Regions from separate parts of the Martinezella sp. CNPSo 3890 genome, predicted to be linked through region 2. Evidence: riboswitches for the same ligand, from Rfam matches in the RefSeq annotation. Region 2 holds a riboswitch; each other region holds the start of a gene.
What was found. A riboswitch is a leader RNA that binds a small molecule or an ion and turns the genes downstream of it on or off. The one in region 2 is predicted to bind thiamine pyrophosphate.
Positions count from the first base shown of each region.

Region 1 (6,973 bases), on a different contig from region 2:
GGCGTGCTGACCATGGGCTGGGCCTGAGCAAACTGATTTTTAGCGTGCTGCGGACTTAAAAGGTGGCGCTGCTCTGGAGAGCAGCGCCTTTTTCGTTGCGGAGCGACTATCCGAAGACCAGGCCGCCATCGACGATCAGGTTCTGTCCGGTAACGGCCCGTGCCCAAGGGCTTGCAAAGAAAAGAACCGCATCGGCAACCTCGTGGGGCGTGGTGACGCGGCGCAGCGGCGTATTCGCGGCTATGATGTCGAATACAGATTCCGGAGTAGCGCCACTTGCATCCGTCGTGCGCAGAAGGCCGCCGGAGACCATGTTGACGGTGATTCCGAGTGGCCCGAGTTCGGCGGCAGCCGTGCGGGTGAGCGACAGCAATGCCGCCTTGGCGGCTGTATAATCGTGATAGGGCACCACGGGGTTTTGGAAGAGATTTGTACCGATCGTAACAATCCGTCCAAAGCCTGCCTGCGCCATCGCCGGCCGCGCCGCTTGTATGAGGTTCAAGGCGCCCTCCAGCGCGGTTTCCAGCTGCCTGGTCATCTCGGCCCAGCTCAAGGCATCCAGCTTCGAACGTGCGTCACCGTTGAAGCTGAAATCAGCCAACGCATTGTGGACGATGGTCGTCGGCACGCCGAAATACCCGGTCACCTCGAAGACGAGCCGCTTGGTGTCTTCGAGGTCGCGGATATCGGCTTGAAAGGCCTTTGCATGATCGCCGAGCTTTGCTGCGAGCGCCTCCGCGCTCTCGCGGCTGGCGCGATAGTTGACCGCCACTTTCGCACCTTCCCGGGCGAAGGCCGTCGCTATCGCGGCACCAAGGCCGCGTCCCGCACCGGAAACGATGACAATCTGATCTTTGAGTGAGAGGCTCATTTCTCTGCTCCTTGTCTGTTTGGCCAGAGCGCATGGAAATGCTGCACAGGCCCGTGGCCGCTTCCGACGGAAAGCTGGCCTGCGGCAGCAACCGCGGCGGCGAGATAGGTCTTGCCGACGGCGACAGCTTCGGGAAGCGACAGGCCCTTGGCGATCTCTGCCGCGATAGCGCTGGAGAGCGTGCAGCCTGTTCCATGCGTATTCTTGGTCGGCAGCCGCTCCGCCTCGAACCAGGTCACATGATCGCCGCTTGCGAGCACATCCGGGCTTTCATCCCCTTCGAGATGACCACCCTTGACGAGGACTGCCGAAGGCCCGAGCATGGCCAAAGCAAGCGCCTGACACGCCATGTCTTCGCGGCTTTTCGCCTCCACGTCATGCAACAGCGCAGCAGCTTCGGGCAGGTTCGGTGTAACGACGGTCGCCAGCGGCAGCAGCCGCGTGGTCAGCACGTCAACGGCATCGGCAGCCAGTAGGGCGGCGCCACCCTTGGCGATCATGACCGGGTCGAGGACGACGGGTACATCGCGATGTCGCGCCAGAATGTCCGCGACGGCACTGGCGATGGCGGCATTGGCGATCATGCCGATCTTGACGGCATCCACATGGACGTCGGCAAAGATCGCATTGATCTGGTCTGCCACGAAATGTGGAGGCACCGGATGGACGCCGGAGACGCCTTGCGTGTTTTGCGCGGTCAAGGCAGTCAGCGCTGCCATTCCATAAACGCCGCGGGCAGAGAAAGCCTTCAGGTCGGCTTGAATGCCAGCGCCGCCGGAGGGATCGGAGCCAGCGATGGATAAGACATTGCGGATCATTGGCGAGCCTCCTTGATGGTGTTCGCGATGACAGTTGTCGCGGCTTGCGGGTCCGGTTGGCCGCATATGGCCGAGACGACCGCGAGACCATCGGCTCCGGCCGAGTAAACGCTTGCGGCATGCTCTCCCTTGAGGCCGCCGATCGCGACCGATGGAACGGGGCATAGCCTGACGATGCGTGCAAGCCCGTCGAAGCCGATCGGCTGCTTGTGATCGGGCTTGGTGGGCGTGGCAAAGACCGGGCCGATCCCGGCATAGTCGACGATGCCGGGATCTATGGAGGAAGCGAGAGCTTCCGTTTCCACCGAGAGGCCGAGGATCATGTCCGGCCCGATCAGGCGGCGTGCTTCGGCGGCATTCATATCCTCCTGTCCGATGTGGAGGCCATCGGCGCCAATGGCGATGGCAGCCTCGACATTGTCGTTGACGATCAGCCGGACATTCGTTCTGTGCAGGATTTCCTTGAGGGCGCGGCCCGTCTCGATCATGGCGGCTGTCGGTGCATGCTTGTCGCGCAGCTGTACGATGGTTGCGCCGCCGGCAATGGCTGCACGGGTGGTTTCAATCATGCCGAGATCGGCACACAGCATGGGATCGAGGACGAGATAGAGCGAGAGATCGAAGTCTTTCATGCCGCCGATATCCCTGCATTGCGATCCAGCACTTCCGGGCTAAGGCCGGCGAGGGCGTCGAGGAAGCGCCAGGAAAAGGAGCCCGGCCCGTCTGCAGCCGCTCCGGCCTGTTCGCCGGCGACGGCAAAGACCGCGAGCGCCGCAACGGTCGCATCGAATGGATCATCCGGCGTTGCTGCGGCAAAGGCGCCGACGAGGCAGGTCAGCGAGCAGCCGAGGGCCGTCACCTGCGGCATGAATGACGAACCGCCGGCGATGCGCTTTGCCCTCCGCCCGTCAGTCACGAAATCCGTAACGCCGGTAACTGCAACGACGCAGCCATGCTTTCCCGCCAATTGCCGGGCGGAATCTTCCGCGTGTTCGACGGCGTCGCGGCTATCGACGCCCTGGCCGCGGCTCGTGCCGCCGGCAAGCGCGATGATCTCGGATGCATTGCCGCGAATGATCGCCGGCTTTAGCTCGATCAATTGCGCGACCGCCTTGCGGCGGAACGTGGTCGCATAATGGGCGACGGGATCGAGGACCCAAGGCTTGCCCGCCTCGTTTGCCGACCGGGCAGCCTTCAGCATGCCCGCAAGCCAGCCGGACGAGAGCGTGCCGATATTGATCGTCAGCGCGCCGGAGATAGCGGCAAACTCGCCGGCCTCCTCTTCGGCATGTACCATTGCCGGCGATGCCCCGGCGGCAAGCATCACATTGGCCGCGATATTCATGGCGACGAAATTGGTGATGCATTGCACCAGCGGAGGGTTAGCCCGCATGGTGCGAAGCAGATTGCCTGCAGTTGTCTGGTCTTGCATATCGCCCCTTTCAGGCGGGCGAGACGCACAGGGACGACGTGCTGGTACTTTACGAGGTCCCGAGCGACTCCCTCCGCCAGCATGATCTGGTTCAGGTTCGAAGGGTGCTTCTCAGCCCGCCGGATGGCGGACGCCCCTGTCTCTCATCTCTCTTCTTTTCGCAGACAAAGACGGCGCTGTCACCAGCAAATTACAAAAGTCATGCTGGCGAGTGAGATTGCCTGCTTTCTCGGCGACCCATGCGATGGATGCATAGGTGGAGTGATCCCTTAGCTCTGCAAAAACCTGTGGGCTTCGACTATATATTTCTCATCGAAGCGACGGGAGCGCCAAGCACGGCCGCTCAGCTTCGAAAGCCCAAGGAAAGGGGATCATCATGAACGTAGCACGCTCTTTCAATAACTGGCGCAAGTATCGTCAGACGGTCGCCGAACTGGGCCGTATGTCCACGCGCGAACTGCATGATCTGGGTATCGATCGCGGCGAAATCCGCAATGTTGCCCGCGCAGCGATCGCTCGCTAACGGCCGCACCGGCTCCTTATAAAGCTGAATTATGCCAGCGCCTGTTCCCTTGAGCAGGCGCTTTTGCTTTATGAATATCACCGTTCCTTTTCGCCGCGCTTGCTGAAGATTGCATCAATTTAGCTCTCTGCTTTTCGCATGGCGCATAACTGCCTTGCAAAGAAATGCCTATGAACTGAGCAAAAGACTGGTATGTTCTTCTCATCGAAGCGATGCATCTCCTCCCGCATCCCTTCGCTTCGCAGACGTCCTTATCCTCCTCCCAGGGACGGCTGCAGGAATAGCGGAACTCCTCCTCCCATCCGCTGTTCGGTTCTTGTAAAAAGCCTGCCGCTCCTCCTCCCGCGGCAGGCTTTTTCATTTCATGGACCTCCAGAAGATTGGCAATGACCTAACTTGGAAATGAGGCGACGCAGCTCAGCCCAAGCGGCAGGAGCGCTTCCGCATTAAAGTGTGCGCATTCTCCTCTCGCAAAAATGAAGAGCGGCCCCTATGTGCGACCTATGTAGCGCGCTACATCGAAGATCGCCCAAATTCGATTCCCGAAAAAGGAGGATGCCCATGACCGGTTCTGCCGAATATACGCCGCCGAAAATCTGGACCTGGAACAAGGCCAATGGCGGCCAGTTCGCCAATATCAATCGCCCGATTGCCGGCCCGACTCACGAGAAAGAACTGCCGGTGGGACGTCATCCCCTTCAGCTCTATTCGCTTGGAACGCCGAATGGCGTGAAGGTCACCATTATGCTCGAAGAGCTGCTGGCACTTGGTCACAGCGGCGCGGAATATGATGCCTGGCTGATCAAGATCGGCGAGGGCGATCAGTTCGGCAGCGGTTTCGTCGATGTCAATCCGAACTCGAAGATCCCGGCTTTGCTCGACCGCAGCGGTCCGAAGCCGGTCCGCGTTTTCGAATCGGCCTCGATTTTGATGTATCTCGCCGAGAAATTCGGCGCCTTCCTGCCTACCGAGCAGCCGGCTCGGGCCGAATGCATTTCCTGGCTGTTCTGGCAGATGGGCAGCGCGCCCTATCTCGGCGGCGGCTTCGGTCATTTCTACGCCTATGCTCCGACAAAGATCGAATATGCGATCGATCGCTTCGCCATGGAAGTGAAGCGTCAGCTCGACGTGCTCGACCGTCGGCTGGCCGAAAGCGAATATATCGCCGGCAGCGACTATACGATCGCCGATATTGCCATCTGGCCGTGGTACGGCGGCTTGGTCAAAGGCTGGCAATATGGCGCGGCCGAGTTCCTGCAGGTGCAGGATTACAAGAATGTTCAGCGCTGGGCAGAGCAAATCTACGCGCGTCCTACCGTCAAGCGCGGCCGCATGGTCAACCGCATGTCGGGCGATCCATCCGAGCAGCTGCGTGAGCGCCACGATGCCAGCGACTTCGAGACGAAGACGCAGGATAAGCTGGAAGCCGCTGGCTGATACGACAATTCCCTTTTGCTGAAATGAGCTCGCGGTCCTCCGGATCGCGAGCTTTTTATTGCTCTTGCCACCGGCGTTGCCGGTCTCGACAAGTCAGCCTCGCTCCACCTTGCGAAGCATAAAGTTCGGCTGCCGAGGGTCCGTCGCTCGGCATAGAGCGCGGCGCGATCCTGCGAAGCGTTTTCGAGTTCGGCGAAAGAGGAATGCTTCTCCATGCAGCAAATTGCTGACGACTGTACCCTGGATGAGAACGTGACCGCGGGTGCGTCGTCGCAGCAGCGAGGCGAGGCGAGGGGTGCGCTTCTGAAACATCTGGTGTCGGGCGGCGACGAACGGCTGGATTGCGATCCGGTCAGCGGGCTCAACATGTATGGCTATGGCCCCTCGCCCCGACCCGAAGATCTCGCTTTCGGTTCGTCGACGGCATCGACCATCTCCGCCGCCGCCTTTGTCGCGGTCGAATCCTATTACGCGGATTTGACGCAGGAGATGGAAACAAGCTCGCCGAAGGCTATCTACGACCGCGAAATCGGGCGCGTGCGTGACAATCTGCTGCGCTTGCTTGGCCTCAGCCAATCGTCGCAGCCGCGGATCGATGCCATTCTGGCCACATCGGGCACGGACATCCATCTTTTTTCGGCCTCGCTGTTGGCAGGCGAGGACGAACGTGCCCTGATGACCATCACGCTGATGGGGAACGAGACGGGCAGCGGCGTCATGACGGCGTCGGCCGGGCGGCATTTCATGAGCCGCGTCAGCAGCGAGCGAGCTGTTGTCAAGGGTGAGGAATTGCGGGCGGGCGACGCGACGCGCAACGCCGCCATTGCTGTGCGCAACAAGGATGGCTCTCTTCGCACCGAGAGCGAGGTGGAGGAGGAGTTGCGCGGCCTCATCGAACTTGCCCGCGCAGCCGGCCTCAGATGCCTGCTTGTGGTCACGGACGTTTCGAAAACCAGCCTGCTGGCCCCGGGTCTCGGGACCGTTCTGCGTCTGAAGCAGCGCTTCGGTCCGTTGCTGGATATCATGATCGACGCCTGCCAGTTTCGCCTGTCGGCGGCGACGATCCGCGCATATCTCGCCCATGGCTTCATGGTCGCGCTCACGGGTTCGAAATTCCTTGCCGGACCGATTTTCAGCGGGGCGCTTCTCTGCCCGCCCCAAATGTCGGAGCGCTTCAAATCGTGCGCACTGCCAGCGGCCTTGGCGGATTATTGCGGAAAGGCAGAGTGGCCGGAGGGCTGGGCCGCTCGCGATATCTTGCCGGATAGAGCCAATTTCGGCCTGCTGCTACGCTGGAAAGCCGCGCTGTTCGAACTCGGACGTTTTCTGGATATTCCTGAAGATCGCGTGGTCGCCGTTTTGTCCGCCTTTGCCGACGCCGTCTCTGATCGTCTTGCGAACGATCCGGCCTTCGAGCCTTTGCACAGCCGGCCATTGGACAGGCGTGAACTGGGGGGCGCATCATCGGCTCTTCGCTGGGACGAGATTCCCTCCATTTTCTCGTTCTACCTGCGCAATTGCACGGATGGCGCGATGCTGACTGCGACGGAAATGGCGGCGGTCTACAAGGAGCTGGCCATCGACGGTGATGGGGTTGCGTCCGTGCGTCTCGGGCAGCCCGTTCGCTGCGCCGATTTTGGTGATGTACCGGCAAGTGCCCTTAGAATTTGTTTGAGCGCGCCGCTGGTCGTGGCTGCTTCCAAGAGCGATGAAGCGCTTGCGACGGTGATCGCGCAAGCGATGCTGGTTCTGGATCGCACCGCCGAGGCAGCGGCTCGACTAAGCGCCGGTTCCAACATCAAGGAGATGCGCCGCAGTGCCTGAAGCGCGTGGTGGAAACCCGCTTCAGCTGGCATAGTCCGCTCTTGGCGATGGATCACGAACCTCGGCGC
Region 1 covers NZ_JBXSOR010000005.1:97,616-104,588, reverse strand. Annotated here, with positions in the region: gene AC13RC_RS15100 (undecaprenyl-diphosphate phosphatase) at 1-27, shown strand, start outside; gene AC13RC_RS15095 (3-oxoacyl-ACP reductase) at 107-871, opposite strand; gene thiD (bifunctional hydroxymethylpyrimidine kinase/phosphomethylpyrimidine kinase) at 868-1,689, opposite strand; gene thiE (thiamine phosphate synthase) at 1,686-2,321, opposite strand; gene thiM (hydroxyethylthiazole kinase) at 2,318-3,121, opposite strand; TPP riboswitch at 3,173-3,269, opposite strand; gene AC13RC_RS15075 (DUF1127 domain-containing protein) at 3,498-3,644, shown strand; gene AC13RC_RS15070 (hypothetical protein) at 3,661-4,005, opposite strand; gene yghU (glutathione-dependent disulfide-bond oxidoreductase) at 4,206-5,081, shown strand; gene AC13RC_RS15060 (hypothetical protein) at 5,295-6,905, shown strand; gene AC13RC_RS15055 (sigma-54-dependent transcriptional regulator) at 6,958-6,973, opposite strand, start outside.
Region 1: linked by a shared signal. The riboswitch ahead of thiM (hydroxyethylthiazole kinase) and the one ahead of thiB (thiamine ABC transporter substrate binding subunit) in region 2 are both predicted to bind thiamine pyrophosphate.

Region 2 (6,973 bases):
CCGCACTTCGGCCGGATCATGCGAGACGATCAGCACCGTATTGCCGGTTTCGCGATGCAGGGTTTTCAGGAGTTCGACCATGCCGGAGCGCAGGCCGGGATCGAGCGCCGCGAAAGGCTCGTCAAGCAATAGGACGGGCTTGTCGCGCACGAGAGCCCTTGCGAAGGCGGCGCGCTGCCGCTCGCCGCCGGAAAGCGTTCCCGGTTTGCGCGTCTCGAAGCCCGGCAGCCCGACGCGCGCCAGGGCTTGCGAAACCCTTTCCCCGTCCTCCTTCGAAAGCTTCAATGACGGGCTGATGCCGAGGCCGACATTGGTGAAGAGATCGAGATGAGCAAAGAGGTTGTTGTCCTGGAAGACGAGCGACACGGGCCGTTCAGCGGGATGCAGGCCGGTTACGTCCTGTCCGGCAAGCAGAATGCGGCCTCGATCCGGCGGTTCGAAGCCGGCTAGCAAATTGAGGAAGGTCGATTTTCCTGATCCCGACGGGCCGGCGACGGCGATGATCTTGCCCTGTGGCAAATCACAGTCGAAGCGGAAATCATGGGTGCCGAGGCGCAGCTCGACACCGGCCATGGCAATGCCCTGTTCCTTCATGTCGCGGCCGTCAGCCATGTCTTCTGCTTTCGTCATCGCGTGCACCCTGGCCGGCCGTACCGGCAATGGTCAGGAGAAGACATACCAGGCCAAGGATCAAGGCATATCCATCGGCATCATTGGTGCGGTAGCTGCCGAGCTTGCTATAGACCAGCCAGGGCAGGGTCATCAGGCTGTCCGAGCCGAAGAGGGCCACCGCGCCGAGATCGCCGAGCGACAGCGCCATGGCGAAGGAGAGGGCTGTGAAGAGCGGCTTGCGCAGGCCGGGCCAATCGATGAGGCGAAGGCGGGAAATGCCGCGAAGGCCGAGGCTTGCCGCCAGACGTTCGGTGCGCCGGACATGGACCGCATAGGCTGGCTCGATGACGCGGATGACGAAGGGCAGCGCCATCAGCGCGTTGATGACGACGATCAGAATGGCCGCAAAGCGGCTCGGGTCGCCCAAGGGCCGGAGTGCCAGGAACCAGCCGGTCGCCAGCACGATGGGTGGGACCAGCAGGATGAGGGAAGAGCTTCCGCTCAGCGCGATTGCCAGGCCGCGGAGGCCGAAGGTCTTTCGGCGATCCGCCGATATCACCGATCGGGCACGGATGATCGCAAAGGATGTCAGGACGGCCAGGAGTCCGGCGGCGAGCGCAATCGCAAGGCTGGTGGCGGCCGCCTGCAGAAAGATCGGCTGGCCGGCGAGCTTGAAGAGGTTCGCCTCAAGGCCGGTGACGACGACCGAAGCGAGCGGCAGGCCGAGAAAGAGCGTGGCCGCCGACAACAGAGCGGCATCGATCCATCGACGGGCAGGCGCCTGCCCATCGATGCGCCGCAGCGCGCGGCCGCTGGTGAGGCCATGATCGTCAGGGGCACGAAACAATGTCATGGCGCCGAGGATGACGAGAGTGACGACGATTTGCAGAAGCGACAGCATGACGGCGCGGCCGGGATCGAAATCGAAGCGCAGCGCCTGATAGATCGCCACTTCCAGCGTTGTCGCAGCCGGACCGCCGCCGAGGATCAGGACCAGTGTGAAGCTGGTGGCGCAGAGCATGAAGATCAGCCCGGCGATGCCGGGAATGAGGCCACGCAGGACGGGCCATTCGATGAAGCGGAAGACCGAGGCGGGCCGCATGCCGAGTCCGCCGGCCACAAGCCAATATTCCGCAGGAACACGTTCCAGCCCGGCAAGCATCAGCCTGCTGGCGAGCGGCATGTTGAAGAAGACATGGGCAAGCAGGATGCCGGCAAGGCCGTAGATGCTGATAGGTTGCGACAGGCCGAGAGTGGCGAGGGCCTGATTGAGCAGACCTTGCCGGCCCCATATGCCGAGCAGGCCGAGCGCGCCGATCAGCACGGGCAGGCCCATCGGCACGGCCATCAGCCGGATGAGCCAAAGGCGGCCGGGAAAGCGCGGCTGGCGCGCCAATGCGCGCGCGACCGGAATAGCGAGTACAACGGAAAGCAGCGTCGAGAGCACCGCCTGCAGCAGCGTGAAGCGCAGGACGCGCAGCAAGTAGGGATCTGCCAGCGGATTGGTACCGCCGGAGTCGATGCCGGCGGCGAGCAGAACGAGCACCGCGATCCCGACGAAGAGCACGATGCCGGCGAGGTTGACTGCCCCGCCGGAAATGGCGCGTCTTCGCTCTGGTGCCGTGAGTATCGTCAAGGCATCAGTTGCCGCTGGTGGCGGCCAGCCATTCGTCGATCCAGGTCTTGCGGTTCTTGTCGACATCGGCGGGGCTCATCAGGAAGGTCTTCGAGGGCACCACGAGCTTGTTGAAGGCGTCCGGCAGCGGCTCCGAAGTGGCTGAAACCGGCATCATCCAATTGCTTGTCGGGATGATGTCCTGGAAGCCCGTGGAGATCACGAATTTGAGGAAGTCGCGGGCAAGCTGCTTGTTCGGCGAGGACTTGATGAGGCCGGCGACCTCGATCTGGATGTAATGCCCTTCCGAGAAGGCGGCTGCCTGATAGCGGTCGGTCTTGTCCTCGATCATATGATAGGCAGGCGACGTCGTATAGGAGAGCACCATCGGCGCTTCGCCCTTTGTGAAGAGGTCATAGGCTTCCGACCAGCCGGGAGTGACAGTCAGGATGCGGCCCTTGAGCTTTGTCCAGGCATCGGCGGCCTTGTCGCCATAGATCGACTTGACCCAGAGCAGCAGACCGAGACCCGGCGTCGAGGTGCGCGGGTCCTCGATGACGATCTTCTGATTGGGATCGCCCTCGACGAGATCCTTCATGCTCTTGGGGGGATTCTTGACCGTCTGGCTGTCATAGATCACGGCGAAATGGCCGTAGTCGTAGGGCACGAAAACATCGTCCTTGAAACCGCCGGGAACCTTGAGGGCCGAGGTGTCGACGCCGCTGGCATCGAAAAGGCCGGTATCCTTCGCTTCATCGATGAGATTGGTATCGAGGCCGAGAACGACATCGGCCTTGGTGCCCGTCCCTTCCAGCTTCAGACGCGAGAGAAGCGCCACGCCATCGGTGACGGCAACGTAATTGACCGTGCAGCCGCAGGTCTTCTCGAAAGCGGCCTCGACCTTGGCGCCCGGACCCCAGTCGGCGGTGAAGCTTTCATAGGTGTAGATGGTCAGAGTCTTGTCGGCTGCTTCGGCCGTCTGGGCGGCAAAAAACGACGTTCCGGCGGCAAAGGCCAGGCCTGCGAAGAATGACAATAGCGAACGGTGTTGCATGACAGCGCCTCCTTTTTGGTTTCGTCTTGAAGGGGAAAAGGGCGCTATGATTTCGTCACGCGTCTAATCCCTCCGCCGGTGTTAGCCGGATCAGGTTCCGCGGGTTGGCCGGTGAAAGCCTCTCAGCCGAAATGTCCGAAGGACATAAGGCACCCCGTTAGAGCGTCGGCAGATTTAGCCTTGTGACGAAGGGATGACAAGGGAAATGATGCCCTTGCCGATTGCAGCATGAACGATTTACTCGGCAGCCTCCGCGACCGCCGGGCTTTCTAATTTCTTCGTCGCCCCCGGAAGCTGCACGTTCTTCAGCGTCAGCGCGGTCAAAAGGCCGAGAAGGCAGATGCCGGCGGCGGTCACGAACAGCGGGCTGAAGGCGCTCGCATAGGCATTGGCGACCGCCTCGCGGGTTGCTTCCGGCAAAGCCGCCATCATCTTCGGCGTCAGCTGCTCGATATCGGATACGCCTGATATGGAGATACCGACATTGCCGAGTTTGGCGGCGATGATGGCGCCGTAGATGGAGATGGCGATGGAGGCGCCGCCCATGCGCGAGAGCGTGACGGCGCCCGTTGCCGCGCCGACGTCACGGGAAGCTGCTGCATTCTGCACGCCGATGACGGGTACCTGCTGCGCAAGGCCGATGCCGATGCCGTGCAGCAGCATCAGGCCGCCGATGATGACGATGGGCGTACCGGCAGGCAGGAAGGCAAGTGAGCCGAACGCGATGGCGCTGCAGGCAGCACTCGCGACGGCGAAGGGCTTGTAGCGCCCTCTCGCGGCAATCAGCCGGCCGGCCGATAGCGAGCCGCAGACGATGCCGCCGGTCAGGAGAATGAACAGCAGCCCGGCCATCGATGGCGAAAGGCCCGTCGTCGTCTGCAGGAAGAGCGCAAAATAATTGACCATGCCGATGGCCACGGCGCCGCTTGTGATCGAAATGATCAGCAGAAGGCCGAATGTCGGGTTGCGGAACAACGTCATCGGCACGATGGGCTCCGGTGCGCGACGCTCGATGAAGACCCAGGCGATAGCGCAGATCACGCCGAAGGCGATGATGCCCAGGCACTGCGGCGACAGCAGAGATCCGAAGAGTTCGCTGCCGTCGGCGGCAAGCACGATGCTCGTCGTTGTCAGCGCAAGAACGATTGCGCCGGCATAGTCGATCTTCGGGCGTCGGGCCGGTTTGCGATAGGGAAGCATGGTAGCAAGGCCGGCCAGCACGATAAAGCCGATCGGGACGTTGACGAGGAAGATCGAACGCCAGCCGAAGAGATCGCTCATCGTGCCGCCGAGAACCGGGCCGATGGCGCCGGAAGCCATGAGTACCAGGCTCGAGTAACTCTGGTAGCGGGCGCGTTCCCGCGGCTCGAAAAGATCGGCGTTGACAGCGAAGATCGAGACCATGATGCCGCCGCCGCCGAAGCCTTGAAGGACGCGGGCGGCGATCAGCGTATCCATCGAGACGGCCAGGCCACAGACGGCAGAGCCAACCGTGAAGATCGCGATCGCCGTCATCATCACATATTTGCGGCCGAAGAGATCGCCGAGCTTGCCGTAGACGGGCATGACGGCGGAGAGCGAAAGAAGATAGGCCGATCCGATCCAGCCGAAGCGCTCCAGATGCCCGAATTCGCCGACGATCGTCGGCAGCGCCGTCGAGACGATCTGGTTATCCAGCGTTGCCATGAACATGGCGGTCATCAGAAAAAGGAAAAGAATAAGCCGCCGCTTATGATCCGCCACGAGCGGCGTGAAGCTTGTCTGCATGTCCATGGGGCAGGAAATCCGAACTTGGCCGAAACGTTGCGCGGTCGATCGAATGCGCGGGACGCCCGGTTTTCATAGTTGAGATATATGTGCCATTAGCATATAAATGTCAACAACAGGTGAATGCTGTTTGCATGTTTTATTTCTTTACCGCCTCTGATATGGTGGAAAGATGACATCTGCGACGAATACACGTGAAATTGAAGCCCAGGCCCTGACCGACGACGAGAATCTCCTGCGTATCGGCCATGCGATGACGCGCATGCGCCTACTGACAGGTCGCCGCATGATCGGCAGGCTTGCCATTCAGAGCGTCGCGCCAGGTCTCGAGCTGTCTCATCTCGACGTGCTCGATGTCGTGCGGCGGGCGGAAGAGACGGGCGAAGTCACCGTCGGCACGATTGCCGAGATGCTGCGGATCGATCCGTCGCGGGCGAGCCGCATCGTTGCCGACATGGTGACGCGCGGCGTGTTGCGGCGCAAGGCATCGCAAGCGGACGCACGGCGTATCGTGGTGGTGTTGACCGCGCTCGGGCAGCGATTGCTGTCGGAGATCCAGGCGCAGAAATATTCCGTCATCGGCAGCATCTTCGCCGATTGGACGCCGGAGGAAATCGAGAATTTCTCGCTGCTGTTCGACCGCTACGTCAGCGGCTACGAGCGGGTTTTCCAGGCGCGCATCAAGGAAACGGACGACTGAGCGGTTGGCGCGGTTGTTCTTGAGCATGGCGCTCTTCCCTAGGGATACGACTTTGCGCTATGGGCTTGCCTCATGAGCCAGTCCACCACCTTCACCATCCTGCTTGGCGGCGAGCTTCGCCTGACGGAGCGATTGCGCGATGCGGTTTCCGGCAGCCGTTTCATCGCGGCCGATGGCGGCATGCGCCATGCGCTCGCGCTCGGGGCGGAGCCGGAGCTGTGGGTCGGCGATTTCGATTCCACGCCTGCCGATCTGCAGGGGGCCTTTCCGAATGTCCCCAGGCAGCCCTATCCGGCGGCGAAGGCAGCGACTGATGGCGAGATCGCCGTTTCGGAAGCGATCGATCGCGGCGCCACGAGGCTGATCCTTGCCGGTGCCATGGGCGGCGAGCGGTCGGATCACGCGATCCAGCACCTGCTTTACGGTGTGCATTTGGCCGAAAAGGGCTTCGATATCTTGCTGACCTCCGGTGACGAGGAGGCGGTGCCGCTTCCGCCGGGTGAACTCACGCTGGCGCTGCCGGCTGGCTCGCTGTTTTCGGTCCTCGGATTCAGCGACCTGACGGGTCTCTTCATCGAGAATGCCCGTTACCCCCTGCACGATTTTCATTTGCCCTTCGGCGCGTCGCGCACCATTTCCAATGTGGCGGAAGGCGACGTGCGCTTTTCGCTCGGCAGCGGCAGAGCCATCGTTCTTGCCCGCCCTTATGACCTTTCCGGAGTCTGATCTTGGCCCCTCCCATTCTGAAACTCGACGACATCTTCCTGAGCTTTGGCGGTGCGCCCTTGCTCGCCGGTGCCGGCCTGCAGGTGGAGCCGGGTGACAAGATCTGCCTTGTCGGGCGCAATGGTTCCGGCAAGTCGACGCTCCTGAAGATCGCTGCTGGTCTCGTCGAGGCGCAGTCAGGCGAAGTCTTCCGTCATCCGTCTTCGACCGTGCGCTATCTCGAGCAGGCACCGGATTTTGCCGGTTACAAGACGGTCGCGGCCTATGCCGAAGCCGGCCTCGGGCCTGGCGATGATCCCTATCGCGTCACCTATCTTCTGTCGCATCTCGGCCTGACCGGCGAAGAGGATCCGAAGAATCTTTCCGGCGGGGAAGCACGCCGTGCGGCGCTTGCCCGCGTTCTGGCGCCGGAACCGGATATCCTGCTGCTCGACGAGCCGACGAACCATCTCGACTTGCCGACCATCGAGTGGCTGGAAGGCGAACTGCAGAAGAGCCG
Region 2 covers NZ_JBXSOR010000015.1:104,323-111,295, reverse strand. Annotated here, with positions in the region: gene AC13RC_RS26795 (thiamine ABC transporter ATP-binding protein) at 1-612, opposite strand, end outside; gene thiP (thiamine/thiamine pyrophosphate ABC transporter permease ThiP) at 605-2,242, opposite strand; gene thiB (thiamine ABC transporter substrate binding subunit) at 2,253-3,281, opposite strand; TPP riboswitch at 3,332-3,448, opposite strand; gene AC13RC_RS26780 (MDR family MFS transporter) at 3,519-5,054, opposite strand; gene AC13RC_RS26775 (MarR family winged helix-turn-helix transcriptional regulator) at 5,221-5,748, shown strand; gene AC13RC_RS26770 (thiamine diphosphokinase) at 5,821-6,474, shown strand; gene AC13RC_RS26765 (ABC-F family ATP-binding cassette domain-containing protein) at 6,477-6,973, shown strand, end outside.

Region 3 (6,973 bases), on a different contig from region 2:
GGCATTGATGGATAAAGAATATCAAGAAGAGGGGCACAGCTTGAACATCGGTTTCTGTGGAGAGGTGAATGAGGCGAACTAAGGAGGAGGCGGCGGAAACGAGGAGCGAGATTTTGCAGTCTGCAAAGGCTTTGTTCCTCGACAAAGGCTACGAGAATGTCAGCCTGGAAGAGATAGCCGCAGCCGCTGGGGTCACGCGGGGGGCAGTACACTGGCATTTCAAGAACAAGCAGGGGTTGATGTTCGCGATTCGCGACGAGGCCCAGCAACCGTTTCAGGAATTGGCGGAGCGAATGTCCAAGGAGCTGCCGCCCAATCCACTCGACCTCATTGCCGATACGATAGCTGCGATATTCGACGACGTTCACGGTGATCCGCGCAAGCGCAGCATGTTGAAGGTGATGATGCATCTCGACATGGCATTTTGCGACGGGACGACAAGCCGGGCGAGCTCGTTCCGGCATGACATGCATGAAAATTTCGAACGCATTTTCACCCTGATGGATGAAAAGACGAAGCTTCCGGCTCCGTGGACGCCGGATACGGCTGCTTCCGCTCTGACAGCGGTCATCGGCGGCCTGATCACCGAATGGACGCTCGACCGGGGCAGTTTCGAACTGGTCCCGTGTGGACAGATGTTCATAAGGATGGTGCTGAAGACCTGGTTCCCGCTGGCACAGACGCAGGAACTGGCAATTACCGCGATGTGACGATATCGGAAAAAGCAGACAGCGGTTTTCCCTTCTGAAGTGAAGAGAACCAACGATAACGGCCTTAAGCTTCTGCTGGGCGCTAAATCGGTTGCCAAAAGCTGGAAATAAAAAAGGATCCGGAGGGAAAGCCAGATCCTTTGCTTTGATCGGAGGTCAACCGATCGATGGAAGAAGCCTGACGGATTGGAACGTCAGGCTTCTCATACCCAGCGCTAAGCCGGGTAATTCAATATTAGAAGCTACGCTCGAAGCGCAGGATACCAGCCCACTGATCCTGGTTCACAGAATCGAAGTTGGTGTAGGAGACTTCCGGCTCGATGAGCAGGTTCTTGACCGGGTTCCACTTGACGTTCGTGGTCGCGGCGAAGATCTTCGAGTCGGTGTAGGCGAGCTGGAGGTTCCACTTCAGCTTTTCGTTGATCGGAACGCCAACGCCGCCCCAAACAGCCCAGTCACCCCAGCCGCACTTCGATGCATCGTTAGCCGGGCAAGCCGAACGATCGAGGTTGGTGCCGGCGTACTTGTTCAGCTTGTCGCCGTCCGTGTTCCAGCCGCCCATCAAGAAGGCCGAGAAGGTACCGAAGTCGGCATCGACACGAGCCTTGATGGCGCCTTCTTCGACGATGGAGTCATAACCGCCGACGACCTTGAAGCCCCATGCGCCGGACTTGAAGCCAGCACCGGCAACGACGTCAGGAGCGTAGTGGTTGCCCTTGTCGTCAGACCACCAGCTTGAGCCGTAGGAGGCGCCGGAGCCGCTGGAGTTCGAGTCTTCAACCGAGACGACAGCCGTGAAGCCGTTGCCGGCATCGTAGGTGTAGGTCAACTGGTTGAGTTCGTACGGACCGTCATAGATCACGTCGTCGTTGATGACGTCGCCGGCGTAGCCGATGTAGTAGTTATACTGCGAATCGGCCTTACCGACCAGGAAACCGCCGAGGCTGATGTTGGCGAACAGCAGCTTGGTTGAGGTCGAGTTGCCGTCGTTCCAGTCCCAACGGATGACCGTGTTGGTCTTCAGCGGGCCGTACTCGGTGTCGGTCGCGGTGTCGAGGCTCAGCTCGGCGCGGGTATGCCAAAGCGTACCGTTCTTGCTGTTCGGGTTGTAGGCATCGTACCATTCGCCTTCGGTACGGACGCGGCCGCCGATCTTGAGGCAGGTTTCCGTGCCCGGAATGAAGAAGTAGCCAGCACCGTATGCGTCGCAGATGCGAACGTATTCCAGCGGCTCCGGCTCAGCGGCGACGATCGCGTCTGCTGCGTGGGCACCGGATACTGCTGCCAGAGCAGCAGCGGAGCCGAGAAGAAGGCTCTTGATGTTCATTTTAAACTCCTGGTTGTATTATGCACTTCTATTTTACCGCGAGCGTAGAACTGGAACACTGCCCTGGGGATCGGTTTGGTCTAAACACGACCGGGCAGCCCGGCAAATACGCACCTGATGTTGGCTTGAGTCCCCTCGAACCTTCATGATTACCCCCGCGGTAAAAGGTTTTGAAATGCCTCTACCGATCCGGCCGATTGCTCGACCGTAAGACAACTTATGTCCTGTATTGGATTTACAAACAGCCCGTATGTTTGTCAATTATATGAAGGGCGCTGGGACGTTAGTCTTGGCCTCTGTTGCTTAAATGCAACTGGCGACCGCAGGTCATGGCGGCACCGGCAGAGATCGCAAAGATGTCCCTGTTCACGAGAACGCCTGCCAGTCAGGGCCGTCACCGCATTTAAGGCCACCGCGATGTCGGCGGTCGATGACGACCGTGGCTGCCCGATCTGGTCATGATATGGCCATCGGGAATTCCACGGCACAATGACCGGTCGGTTTGAGCAAAGATCAGCAATGAAATTCAATAATTCGCTACACACAGAAATATTGAATTTTCCTAGATTCCGGCGACTCGCGCCATCGGAGAGGGAAAATCGCGAATGAATGAGAACCGGCTGATCTTCATAGCGACCCCCTGCTTCGGCGGCCTCGTTACCAAGGACTACATGCAGTCCATTTTCTCACTGATGCAGACGGGAGCGCACGCGGGCATACAGCTGACGCTGGCTCTGCTCGGCAATGACGCCCTGATTACCCGCAGCCGAAACACGCTTGTCTCGTCCTTCTTGAACGATACAACGGCGACCCATATGCTCTTCATCGACGCCGACATCAGCTTCGAGCCCGATCAGGTCATGAGACTTCTGGAAGCCGATAAGGATGTGGTCGCCGCCATGTATCCGATCAAGGATTATGATTGGCAGACGGCGGCCCGCATCAATTCAGCAGACGGCGAAACACTTGCGGCGGCCGCACTTCACTATGTCGGTACACCACTTATCGGCCAGGTTGCAGAGCGTGATGGCGATTTCGTCAGCGCCATCTATGCAGGTACGGGCATGCTTTTGATCAAGCGCAACGTCATAGAAAGAATGATCGCGGCCTATCCGGAGCTGCGCTACAACGCAATCCACGCCTATCCCAGCACCAAACGCTCGCCCAGCACCCAATACGCCCTGTTTGAATGCATGGTCGAGGAGGGAACGGGGATCTATCTCAGCGAGGACTTCGCCTTCTGTCACCGCTGGCGCGCACTCGGCGGCAAGATCTGGCTCGATACCGCGAGCAAGCTGTCCCATACCGGCCCCCATCGCTTCGTCGGCAATACCACACCACGTTACTAAGGAGCGACAAGTCCGCACGATGATCTGCGCGATAAAGTTGCAGTTCGATGGGCGCGGCAATGGTCAATCTCCCGAAAAATGCGACCGCCGCTGCGGGGTTGACAGAGGACAAGAGTAAGGCATAGCCTTTTGACATTCACCAGGGGGGTCCCGGCAAGGGGCTGAGATACTGCTGAACAATACGGCTCTGCCGGTTGTGGGCGCAGTGACCCGTTGAACCTGATCCAGTTCATACTGGCGTAGGGACGGTGCAAGCGCTCGAGGCTTCGGATTCCCGCCTGGATTCCATGCCGGCGTCTTTTCATCATTCCGGCTGATTGACTGGGTCTCCAACTGCAACTTGGAGCCTCACACCATGAACATTGCCGCAAAAAACCTCACTCCGACCGTCACCACCGGCCCGCTGCCGGCCTCTCGGAAAATCCATATCACCGGGGATATCCATGCCGATATCCGCGTGCCGATGCGCGAAATCAGCGTCCATCCGACATCGGGCGAGCCGCCAGTTATCGTCTACGATTCGTCCGGCCCCTATACTGTCGAAGGTGCAGATATCCGCATCGAAGAGGGCCTTCCGCAGTTGCGCCGCGACTGGGTGCTCGCCCGCGGCGATGTCGAGGCCTATGAGGGCCGCCATGTGCGTCCCGAAGACAACGGTTTCGTCACCGGCGAACGGCTGACACCGGAATTTCCGGCCAAACGCCAGCCGCTGCGCGCCAAGGATGCCAAGGCCGTCACTCAGCTCGCCTATGCGCGCGCCGGCATCATCACCCCGGAAATGGAATTCATCGCCATCCGCGAGAACCTCGGCCGCAAGGCCAAGACCGAAGCGCTGGTCCGTGACGGCGAGAGCTTCGGCGCGCATATTCCCGATCACGTCACGCCTGAATTCGTTCGCCAGGAGGTCGCAGCCGGCCGCGCTATCATCCCGGCCAACATCAATCACCCCGAAAGCGAGCCGATGATCATCGGCCGGAATTTTCTGGTGAAGATCAACGCCAATATCGGCAATTCCGCAGTCACCTCCTCCATGGCGGAGGAGGTCGAGAAGATGGTCTGGGCAGCGCGCTGGGGTGCCGATACCGTCATGGATCTTTCGACCGGCCGCAACATTCACAATATCCGCGAATGGATCATCCGCAATTCGCCGCTGCCGATCGGCACGGTGCCGCTCTATCAGGCGCTGGAAAAGGTCGGCGGCATCGCGGAGGAACTGACCTGGGAGATCTATCGCGACACGCTGATCGAGCAGGCCGAACAGGGCGTCGACTATTTCACCATCCATGCCGGCGTGCGGCTGCACTACATCCCGCTCACCGTCAACCGCGTCACCGGCATTGTCTCGCGCGGCGGCTCGATCATGGCCAAGTGGTGTCTCCATCACCACAAGGAGAGCTTCCTCTACGAGCATTTCGAGGAAATCTGCGACATCTGCCGGGCCTATGACGTCTCCTTCTCGCTCGGCGACGGCTTGCGGCCCGGTTCGATCGCCGATGCCAACGATGCCGCGCAGTTTGCCGAGCTCGAAACGCTCGGCGAACTGACGAAGATCGCCTGGGCCAGGGATTGTCAGGTAATGATCGAAGGCCCCGGCCATGTTCCGATGCACAAGATCAAGGAGAACATGGACAAGCAGCTCGCCGTCTGCGGCGAGGCGCCCTTCTACACGCTTGGGCCGCTGACGACGGATATCGCCCCGGGCTACGATCACATCACTTCCGGGATCGGCGCTGCGATGATCGGCTGGTTCGGCACGGCGATGCTGTGCTACGTCACTCCGAAGGAGCATCTCGGCCTGCCCGACCGCAACGACGTCAAGACCGGCGTCATCACCTACAAGATTGCCGCCCACGCCGCCGATCTCGCCAAGGGTCATCCGGCCGCTCAGGTCCGCGACGATGCATTGTCGCGTGCAAGATTCGAATTCCGCTGGGAGGATCAGTTCAACCTGTCGCTCGATCCGGATACCGCCCGCAGCTTCCATGACGAAACCTTGCCGAAGGAAGCTCACAAGGTCGCGCATTTCTGCTCGATGTGCGGCCCGAAATTCTGCTCGATGCGGATTTCACATGACATCCGCGCGGAGGCACAGAAGGAAGGGCTGGAAGCGATGGCGGCGAAATATCGGGAGGGCGGCGATCTCTATATGCCGGTCGAAGCCCCCGCTCAGCCGGCCGAGTGACATGCGCATCCTCATCAAAGGGGCCGGCGTTGCCGGCCTCACAGTCGCTCACGAGCTGATCCGGCGCGGAGCAGAGGTCACGATCTCGGATCCAAGCCGGAATTTTCATCGCGCCGCCTCCTGGCTTGCCGGCGGCATGCTGGCGCCATGGTGCGAGCGGGAAAGCGCTGATGAGGCTGTGCTCGAGCGCGGTCGTGATTCCGCCGATCGATGGGACGCGATTCTGCCGGGCAAGGTCGTCCGCAACGGAACGCTCGTCGTTGCGCCGAACCGCGATCAAAACGAGCTGAAGCGATTCGCCAGCCGCACGACAGGCCATCGCTGGGTGGGCGAAGACGAAATCGCCGCCCTTGAGCCTTCGCTTGCCGGCCGGTTCCGCCTGGGCCTGTTCTTTCCGCAGGAGGCGCATCTCGATCCCCGCGAGATCCTGCAATCATTGAAGGACGATCTATCTGCAAAAGGCGTCACCTTTGTCGACGGACACCTGGATGACGATGGCTTCTCCGACATCGTCGACTGCACGGGGGCTGCCAGCATCGGCCGCATCCGCGATTTGCGCGGCGTGCGCGGCGAAATGCTCTATCTGCAAAGCGACGAGATCTCGCTTTCGCGCCCCGTCCGCCTGCTGCATCCGCGTTTTCCCGTCTATATCGTGCCGCGCGGCAACGGCCTGTTCATGGTCGGCGCGACGATGATCGAGACCGATTTCAAAGGGCCGATCAGCGCCCGTTCGCTGATGGAGCTCCTGAATGCAGCCTATGCGCTGCACCCGGCCTTTGCCGAAGCCGCCGTGATGGAAACAAACGCCGGCATCCGACCTGCCTTTCCTGACAATCTTCCCCGCGTAACGCGCGAGGAAGGGACGGTATTCGTCAACGGCCTCTATCGTCACGGCTTCTTGCTGGCACCGGCGATGGCCGAGAAAGCCGCCGATCTCGTCTTTTCCGGACACAACGAAAGGAGTCGCCAATGCGCCTGATCATCAACGGCGAAACCCAGATTATCGAAGCAACCACGCTCTCGCAGCTTCTCACTGCGCTCGAATATGAGGGGGAATGGCTGGCAACCGCCGTCAACGGCGAGCTTGTCCATAGCGACGAGCGCGATGACCATACCCTAACCGACGACGACAGGATCGAAATCCTGACACCAATGCAGGGAGGCTGATCATGCTTGAACTCTACGGAACCCAACTCGCATCGCGCCTTCTTCTCGGTACGGCGCGCTACCCCTCCCCGGCCGTACTGGCGGAAGCCGCCAAACGTTCGCAAACCGGGATCGTCACCGTGTCGCTGCGCAGGGAAACGGCAGGCGGGCGCAATGGCGGTGCATTCTTCGAGATGATTCGTGAACTCGGCGTTCGCGTCCTTCCCAATACCGCAGGCTGCCACGGCGTATCCGAAGC
Region 3 covers NZ_JBXSOR010000005.1:282,751-289,723, forward strand. Annotated here, with positions in the region: gene AC13RC_RS15880 (TetR family transcriptional regulator) at 69-710, shown strand; gene AC13RC_RS15885 (porin) at 946-2,037, opposite strand; gene AC13RC_RS15890 (hypothetical protein) at 2,643-3,386, shown strand; TPP riboswitch at 3,518-3,650, shown strand; gene thiC (phosphomethylpyrimidine synthase ThiC) at 3,742-5,568, shown strand; gene thiO (glycine oxidase ThiO) at 5,570-6,547, shown strand; gene thiS (sulfur carrier protein ThiS) at 6,538-6,735, shown strand; gene AC13RC_RS15910 (thiazole synthase) at 6,738-6,973, shown strand, end outside.
Region 3: linked by a shared signal. The riboswitch ahead of thiC (phosphomethylpyrimidine synthase ThiC) and the one ahead of thiB (thiamine ABC transporter substrate binding subunit) in region 2 are both predicted to bind thiamine pyrophosphate.